2 regions of the Pigmentiphaga sp. YJ18 genome follow, and region 2 is predicted to be linked to the other one. Evidence: predicted binding sites of a transcription regulator. Region 2 holds the regulator's gene; the other holds the start of a gene.
What was found. Region 2 encodes FNR, which switches genes on or off when oxygen is low (the NO sensors DNR and NnrR bind a similar motif). Its sites were predicted from a motif close to TTGATNNNNATCAA; they were not measured.
Positions count from the first base shown of each region.

Region 1: the regulator FNR is predicted to act here: its motif matches at 2,091-2,104, upstream of WKR98_RS17250 (universal stress protein).

Region 1 is NZ_JBBUKU010000002.1:733,567-738,166, reverse strand. It holds gene WKR98_RS17265 (ATP phosphoribosyltransferase regulatory subunit) at 1-83, shown strand, start outside; gene WKR98_RS17260 (adenylosuccinate synthase) at 122-1,417, shown strand; gene WKR98_RS17255 (phosphoribosyltransferase) at 1,481-2,017, shown strand; gene WKR98_RS17250 (universal stress protein) at 2,178-2,645, shown strand; gene prpR (propionate catabolism operon regulatory protein PrpR) at 2,611-4,578, opposite strand.
Region 2 is NZ_JBBUKU010000002.1:174,393-178,992, reverse strand. It holds gene WKR98_RS14660 (hybrid sensor histidine kinase/response regulator) at 1-589, shown strand, start outside; gene WKR98_RS14655 (LysR family transcriptional regulator) at 673-1,569, shown strand; gene fnr (fumarate/nitrate reduction transcriptional regulator Fnr) at 1,628-2,353, shown strand; gene WKR98_RS14645 (SapC family protein) at 2,364-3,095, shown strand; gene WKR98_RS14640 (LysR family transcriptional regulator) at 3,106-4,065, opposite strand; gene WKR98_RS14635 (2,4'-dihydroxyacetophenone dioxygenase family protein) at 4,139-4,600, opposite strand, start outside.

The DNA of each region.
Region 1 (4,600 bases), 560 kb from region 2:
TGGTGCTGCGCAATGGCGCCTGGCGGGTCGAATCCCTGGCCAGCGCCGAGGCCGCCCGGCCATCCCCATCCACCGCAATCTGACGCCCGTCGCGGGCGGAATTTAGAGAAGCAGAAGCAACATGGCTAACAACGTCGTGGTTATCGGCACCCAGTGGGGTGACGAAGGCAAAGGCAAGATCGTCGACTGGCTGGCGGAGTCCGCCCAAGGGGTGGTGCGCTTCCAGGGCGGCCACAATGCGGGCCATACCCTGTGGATCGCCGGCAAGAAGACCATCCTGCGCCTGATCCCCTCGGGCATCATGCACCCCGGCATGACCTGCTACATCGGCAACGGCGTGGTGCTGTCGCCCGAAGCGCTGCTGCGCGAGATCGAGGAACTCGAGGCCGCCGGCGTCGAGGTGCGCGCCCGCCTTCGCGTGTCCGAGGCCTGCCCGCTGATCCTGCCGTACCACGTCGCCGTCGACCAGGCGCGCGAGGCCCGCAAGGGCGCCGGCAAGATCGGCACGACCGGCCGCGGCATCGGCCCCGCCTACGAGGACAAGGTCGCGCGTCGCGCCATCCGCGTCCAGGACCTGTACGACCCGGCCTCCTTCGACGCCAAGCTGGAAGAGGCCCTGGACTATCACAACTTCGTGCTGACCCAGTACCTGGGCGCCCAGGCCGTGGATGCCGCGCAGGTGCGCGACCAGGCCATGGCGCTGGCGCCGGTGCTCAAGCCCATGGTGGCCGACGTGGCCAACGCGCTGTACGAAGCCTCGGCGGGTGGCCAGAAGCTGCTGTTCGAAGGCGCGCAGGGCGCGCTGCTGGACGTGGACCACGGCACCTATCCCTACGTCACCAGCAGCAACTGCGTGGCCGGCGCGGCCTCGGCGGGCTCGGGCGTCGGACCGCAGAAGCTCGAGTACGTGCTGGGCATCACCAAGGCCTATGCCACCCGCGTCGGGTCGGGCCCGTTCCCGACCGAGCTGGACGACGACATCGGCGCCCGCCTGGCCTCGGTAGGCAAGGAATTCGGCTCGGTCACCGGCCGGCCGCGCCGCTGCGGCTGGTTCGACGGCGCCGCGCTCAAGCGCTCGATCCGCCTGAACGGCATCTCCGGCCTGTGCATCACCAAGCTGGACGTGCTGGACGGCCTGGAAACCATCAAGCTGGGCGTGGGCTATCGCGTCAACGGCGAATTCCGCGACGTCCTGCCCTACGGGGCGGCGGCCGTGGCCAGCAGCGAGCCCGTCCTGGAGGAAATGCCGGGCTGGAGCGAGTCCACCGTGGGCGTGACCGAATACGATAAACTTCCGGTCAATGCCCGTCGCTACCTGGAGCGGATGGCCGAAGTCTGCGGCGTGCCGATCGACCTGGTGTCGACCGGTCCGGACCGCACCGAAACCGTCGTGCTGCGGCATCCCTTCAAGGCCTGATCGGCTCCTTACTCATCCTGGCGCCCCGGTTGATCCGGGGCTTTTTTGCAGTATCCGGACACCATGCAGCAAGATACCGACAAAGATCTCTGGATCAGCTGGGACCGCTACAACCAACTCATCGAGCAACTGGGCCTGCAGGTCCACCAGTCGGGCTGGAAGTTCGACCAGATCGTCTGCCTGGCCCGCGGCGGAATGCGCGTGGGCGACGTGCTGTCGCGCATCTACGACGTGCCGCTGGGCATCCTGGCCACCAGCAGCTACCGCGAGGCGGCGGGCACCGAGCAGGGGCGGCTGGACATCGCGCAGTTCATCACGATCACGCGCGGCACGCTGGAAGGCAAGGTGCTGCTGGTGGACGACATGGTCGACACCGGCGTGACCTTCGACCGCGTGCACCAGCACCTGCTGCAGCAGTTCTCGGCGATCACGGAAATGCGCACGGCCGTGCTGTGGTTCAAGGGGCACTCCAAGGTGGTGCCGGACTACTACGTGCAGAAACTGCCGACGAATCCGTGGATACACCAGCCCTTCGAGGACTACGACAGCATCCGGCCGTATCAGCTCGAGGCCTGGGTGCGCAAGGGCAAGAGCGACTGATCGCCGCCGGCGTTCCACGAAAGCCCGGTCGGGAGCCATCCCGGCCGGGCTTTCTTGTTTCAGGCCGCGGCGATTGATCTGACTCAAGGTGTGTGCAATAAACCCGGCGTAGCATGAACGACTGCAGGCCGCCTACGACGTCCGGTCGACAGGAGCAACCATGTATCAGAAGCTACTCGTTCCCATCGACGGCAGCGCCACGTCCCGCCTGGCCCTGGAGGAAGCCGTGATGCTGGCGCGCCTGAGCGGCGCCAGGATAGAACTCCTGCACGTCGTGGACGAACTCGAACATATCTGGGGCCGGCCCAGCCCTGCGGTCTACATCAGGGAGGTGCGCCCCATGTTCCTGAAGGCGGGCCAGGACCTGCTGGACGAGACCCGGGCCGAGATCGAGTCGCAGGGCATCGAAGTGGACACCGTACTGCTGGAAAGCCGCGGCACCCGGGCCTCGGAATTGATCGCCGCCCAGGCGGCCAAGGACGGCGTGGACGCCATCGTCATGGGAACCCATGGCCGGCGGGGCGTCGACCGCGTGCTGATAGGCAGCGATGCCGAGCAGGTGGTGCGACTTTCGGCGGTGCCGGTGATGCTGGTCAGGCAGGCCCGGCCATCGATCGCGGCGGGCTAGGCTCCGCGGCCGTATCCGCGCAGGCCTCCAGCTCGGCCAGCCACCGCCACAGCGTCGAACGGCTGACGCCCAGCAGGCGGGCCGCCTCGGCGCGCCGGCCTCCCGCCTGGTCCAGCGCAGCGCGTACGCGCTGTGCCAGCGGCCGTTCCACGGTCGGGCCGGCTCCCGAGGCGAACAATTCCGGACAGTCATGGGCCAGTGCATCGAGCGGGATGTCGCGCGCATCGGCATACTGCGCCAGCGTGACCGCGATCCGCTCCGCCAGGTTCTCCAGCTCGCGGACGTTGCCGGGCCAGTGGTAGCGGCGCAGCGCGTCCATCCACGGCGCCAGCGCGACGGCGGCGTCCAGGGATGAACCCAGGCGCTTCAGGCAGCGGTCGGCCATGGGCAGGATGAGGACGGGAATGTCTTCCCGGCGTTCGCGCAGCGCGGGCAGGGCCAGCCGCAGGATGTTGAGGCGGTAGTACAGGTCGCGCCGGAACCGGCCCTGTTCGATCAGCGCTTCCAGCGGTTGATGCGTGGCGGCGACCACGCGCACGTCGATGGGCAGCGGCGCGGTCGCGCCCAGGCGCATGACTTCCCGTTCCTGCAGCACGCGCAGCAGCCTTGTCTGGAGCGGCATGGGCATGTCGCCGATCTCGTCCAGGAACAGGGTGCCGGTATGGGCCGCCTCGAACAGGCCGCACTTGCCGCCGCGCCGCGAACCGGTGAAGGCGCCTTCCTCGTAGCCGAACAGTTCGCTTTCCAGCAGCGACTCCGGAAAGGACGCGCAGTTGACGGCGACGAAGGGGCGCCCGGCCCGCCGGCTTTCGTTGTGGATGGCCTGGGCGAACAGTTCCTTGCCGACGCCGCTTTCGCCGGTGATCAACACGCCCAGGTCCGTGCGGGCGTAGCGGTGGGCGCTGGCGACGGCCGTGCGCATGGCCTGGCTGCCGCCGGCCAGGCTGGAGAAAGTGTGGCGGGCCGTGTGCTGCTGGCGCCGCTGCAGGATGCGCAGGCTGGCGTCGGCCGCCTGGATGGCGCTGGCGTCGTGCAGCGTCAGCGCCGCCCCCACGATGTCCCCATGTTCCCGTATCAGGGTGCGGTCGACCACCCAGTCGCGCTGCCCGAAGCGCAGCGCGATGGCCCGTTCCTGGCGGCCGCTGGCCAGCGTGGCACGCAGGGACAGCGCCGGCTCGAGTTCGCCCAGCGGCCGTCCCCGCAGCAGCGCGTCGGGCTTGCCGAGCAATTGCCGCATGGGCGGGTTGATGGCGATGATGCGGTCTTCGCGGTCGACCGCGACCACCGCTTCCTGCAGGTTGTGCAGCACGCTGTGCAACTGTTCGTAGCGGCCGGCCTCCAGGCGCGCGACCCTGGCCAGTTCCAGGGCATCGTCGAAGCCCTTGCGGATGCTGGCCAGGGAATAGGCCAGCAGGCCCCGCAGCCCGGCCTGCTCGGCCAGTTCCACCACCAGGCTGGAGCCGACGATGACCTGGTATCCCTCCCGGCGCAGCGTCTCGAAGCGAAGCCGGGCGTCGTCCGGCGTACGGTAGGCGTGCTGGCTGATGCCGATGTTGAGCAGATCCTTGACGTCGTCCAGCTCGGGTATGGTCTGGCCGTACATCACCACGCCGACGCGGTCGGCGATCCGGCGTGCCTGGATCAGCGCCTGCAGCAGGTCGAAGCCGCCCAGGTGGATGGTGGCCACCGGCGCCTGCAGGCCGGCCCGCAGGATGGCTGCGTTCGAGCCGGCGCTGACGAAGGCGTCGGCCATGCCGCGCTCGACCCGGTCCTGCGCCAGGGCCAGGGCGTCGCCGAAGGTGGCGTCGACGACCTCGATCCGCGCCCGCTGCGCATATTCGGCAACGACCGGCATGGCCAGTTCGCGAATGTGCCGGTAGCTGACGAAACACAGGCGCGGCAGGCCCGGGGGAGGCGAGGAAAGGGGAAGCATGATCGTGTCTTGGTAAGACGTC
Region 2 (4,600 bases):
CTTCGATGCCTTCGACCAGGGCGAGGAAGACGCCGCCCAGTCGCGCGGCGGCCTGGGGCTGGGGCTGGCCATCGCCAGCTCGCTGGCGCAGCGCCACGGCGGCACCCTGAGCGTGCGCAGCGACGGCCAGGGCAAAGGCACGACCTTCACGCTGACGCTGGACGACCCGGCCAGCGGCTCCCTGCACGCCCCCACCGAGGAGACCCTTCCCGTGTCCGCTCCCCTGGTCCGCCCCGCCACCATCCTGCTGGTCGAGGACAACATCGATACCGCCGAGGCCATGCAGTTCCTGCTGGCCGAATACGGCTACGAGGTCGAGGTCGCGGAAAACGTGGCGGCGGCCTGCCGCTGCGTCGACGCCAGGCGCTACGACGTCCTGGTCAGCGACATGGGGCTGCCCGACGGCGACGGCATCGACGTGCTGCGGCGCTACGCTCCCCAGCCCGACCAGATCGCGGTCGCGCTCACGGGCTATGGCATGGAATCCGACGTGCGCCGCTGCCTGGACGCCGGCTTCGCCTTCCACCTGACCAAGCCGCTGGACATCGACCAGTTGATCCGCGTCCTGCAGCGCGACCCCCAGCCTTGATACCCCGGCGCTACCGTCGGTTTTTAAGGATGGGCTAAAATCGGGCGCAAATTATTTACTATTTTGCATAAATCGCCCGTCCCATGGACCGCTTCAAGCAGATCGAATCCTTCGTCTCGGCCGTCGTACGCGGAAGCCTGTCGGCCGCGGCCCGCAGCGAAGGCGTCGCGCCCGCCGTCATCGGCCGGCGCATCGATGCGCTGGAAGCCCGGCTGGGCGTCAAGCTGCTGATCCGCACCACGCGCAAGATCTCGCTCAGCGCCGAAGGCACGGAATTCTTCGAGGAATGCCAGCAGATCCTGCAAACGCTCGAGAACGCCGAGAACAGTGTGGCGGCGGGCGGCGAACATCCCAAGGGGCATTTCCGCGTCACCGCGCCCGGCGGTTTCGGCCGGCGCCACGTCGCGCCCCTGCTGCCGCGGCTGCTGGATGCCCATCCCGGCATCACCGTGACACTGGACCTGAGCGACCGGCTGGTGGACCTGGTCAACGAAGGCTATGACTGCGCCATCCGGATCGGCGACCTGGCCGACTCCAGCATGGTCAGCGTGCGCCTGGCCGACAACCGCCGCATGGTCGTGGCCGCGCCCGCCTACCTGCGCCGGCACGGCACCCCGCAGCACCCCACCGACCTGGCACGCCACAACTGCCTGTCCTTCGGCACCGGCGTCAATCAGGCGCGCGGCTGGCTCTTCGCCGTCGACGGCAAGACGACACCGCAGCGCGTATCGGGTACGCTGGAATGCACCGACGGCGCCGTGCTCCATGCCTGGACGCTGGACGGACGGGGGCTGGCATGGCGATCGCTGTGGGAAATCGAGGACGACCTCAAGGAAGGCCGGCTGGTGACGGTGCTCGACGAATTCGCCGCGCCCCCCAACGCCATCTACGCCGTGTATCCTCAGCGCAAGCATCTGCCGCTGCGCGTCCGGGTCTTCATCGACATGCTGCGGCAAAGCTACGCCAAGCGCCTGCCCTAGCCTTCCCGGGCTGGCGCCCGCCCAGGCCGCCGCGGCCGGCTCAGAACAAAGACAAGCCATGACCAAACGCATTCCAGTTACCCCAGACTCCGTACGCTGCTCGACCTGCGGGCTGGGGCAGTTCTGCCTGCCCGTGGGCATGGCCGCGGAGGACGCCGGCCGCATGGACGAACTGGTGCAGCAGCGTGTGCGGCTGGCCCGGGGCGAATCCCTCTTTCGCTTCGAGGACGGCCTGGACGCCGTCTACGGCATCCGCTTCGGCACCCTGAAGACCTATCTCGAACTGGCCGACGGCCGCCAGCAGATCACCGGCTTTCACCTGCCTGGCGAAATCGTCGGGCTGGACGGCCTGGGCCGCAACAGCCACGCCTCGACCGCCATCGCGCTGGAGGACAGCGAGGTCTGTGTGATCCCGGTGCGCGACCTGTCCTCGCTGGCCAACCACCTGCCTTCGCTGCAGCGCCAGCTCATGCGGCTGATGAGCCGCGAAATCGAACAGGACCAGCAGATGCTGCTGTCCCTGGGCACCATGCGCGCCGAGGAGCGGCTGGCCGTGTTCCTGATCAGCCTGTCGGAACGCCTGGCCGCACGCGGCTATTCCTCGTCGGCCTTCGTGCTGCGCATGAGCCGCGAGGAAATCGGCAACTTCCTCGGGCTGACCCTCGAAACCGTGAGCCGCCTATTCTCGCGCTTCGCCAAGTCCGGCGTGCTGCGCATCCAGCAGAAGCAGGTCGAGATCCTCGACATGCCGGCGCTGCGGCGCCTGGCCGGCCCCCATTGCTAGCAGGAAATCGATGACCACCTCCCCCCAGGCGGGCGCCAACGCCCCCATGTTCGCCCTGGCCCGCGCCCTGGACCCGCAGCGCCACGCCCATCTGCGGTTCGACCGCCAGGCCGGCTACGCCTTCGCGCGCGGCCAGACCGCGGTGCCGCTGGTGGCCACGGAGTTCGCGATGGCGGCGCGCGACCTGCCCATCGTGTTCGCCGGCGAGGAGCAGATGCCCATGGCGGTGCTGGGCCTGCGCAACGCGCAGAACCTGATGGTGGACGACGCGGGGCGGTGGCGGCCCAGCCGCTACATTCCCGCGCACCTGCGGCGCTATCCGTTCATCCTGCAGGAAGATCCGGCCAGCCAGCGCTACGCGCTGTGCGTGGACGAGGACGCCGAACACCTGCGCAGTTCCGCCGCCGATGCCCAGCCCCTGTTCGAGGGTGGGCAGCCCGCTCCCGTGGTCGGGGAAATGCTGCAATTCCTGGGAGAACTCCAGGCCGGCCTGGCCATGACGCGCGACTACGTCGCGGCCCTGCGGGCCGAGAACCTGCTGATCCCGCGCCAGGTGGCCGTGGACCTGCAAGGCGGCGAGCGCGTCACGCTGGATGGCTTCCTGGTCGTTGACGAGACCCGCTTCGACCAGTTGCCGGACGCCACGGCCGCCGCGTGGATGCGCAAGGGCTGGCTGGCCATGACCTACTTCCATCTGCAATCGCGGCTGAACTGGGGCCACCTGGTCACGCTGGCCGGCTAGCCGCCGCGCCTCACGCCGCTTCCGGACACACCGGCGGCGTCGGGCCGGCTCCCACCTTGCGCAGGCTGGCGCCTATGTGCAGGTCGGCGATCTGCCGGCGCAGCCAGGTATTGGCGCTGTCATGGTGGTAGCGCGCATGCCAGAACTGGCGCATGTGCGTATGCGGGGTCTGGAAAGGCAGCCGCGACCAGGTCGCCCCGGCCGCATCGTCGGTGATGGCCTGGGCGATGACCTCGGGCACCGTGACGATCAGGTCCGTCTGCGCCAGGATCTTGGGCAGCACCAGGTAGTTGGGCACGCGCAGCGCCACCTCGCGCCGGTGCCCCTGCTTGCCCAGTTCCTTTTCGATCTGCAGGTCGGTCTTGTTGGCCGTCACCACCAGGTGCCGTGCCGCGAGGTATTCATCCAGCGTGATCGCCTCGCCCGCCTTGCGAAAGCCGCTGCCCATCACGCAGACGTGCTGGTCGACGAACAGGCCCTGCTGGTAGAAGCCGCTCTGCAGCTCCTGCAGGTTGCCGACCGCGAGGTCGGCGTCGCCGTTCTCCAGCGCCGCCCGGTAATGCTCCCGGCTCAGGCTGCTGACCTCCAGGCTGATGCCTGGCGCCGACGATTTGAAGCGCGCCACGAGCTGCGGCAGCACCAGGAACTGGGAAAAATCGGACATCAGCAGCGTGAAGCTGCGCTGGCTGGAGGCCGGATCGAAGCCGCTGGCCTGCTCGAAACCGTTGCGCACCAGCTCCAGCGCGCGCAGCACGCTGCCCGCCAGTTCGGACGCATACGAGGTGGGTTCCATGCCGCCCTGCGTGCGCACGAACAAGGGGTCGTTGCATTGGTTGCGCAAACGCAGCAGGGCATTGCTCATGGATGGCTGGGACAGGCCTACCCGTTCCCCCGCGCGCGTCACGTTGCGCTCGAGATAGAGCGCCTCGAAGACCAGCAGGAGATTCAGGTCGAGCTTGTTGATGTCCATGGCAGCATGACTATATCCGCCGGGTCCCGAATAGACAATGCGGGCCCCGGCTTCCGACTGAACCCGGAAGCGGCTAGCGGATGAACCGCCGCACGTAGTCCTCGCCCAGGCCCACTTCCCGGTAGTGGCGCCTGCACATCTCGATCTTGCTGAACACGTCCTCGTAGCCGATCTGCATGCCCTGCTCGTCCAGGTAGACCATGGCGCCGCTGACGTTGAAAAAGGTGATCATCTCGTCGTGCTCGGCATTCGCGTCCACCGTCAGGGTGTGGATTTCGCCGGGCGGCTCGAACACGAAGCGGCCGGCCGAGGCCACCCAATCGTGCTCCAGGTAGCGCCAGGAGCCCTTGATGACGTAGCCGAACACCGGCGCGGGATGGATGTGCCGGCTCAGGACGCCCGAACGGCGCACCCGCAGCAGGTTGCACCAGCCGCCGCCGAGCGTGTTCAGGAACAGCGGACGGAACCAGACGTTGGGCGCCTGCGGCACCCAGACGCGCTCGTCGGCGGGGATGGCGTCGATCGCGATCTCGGG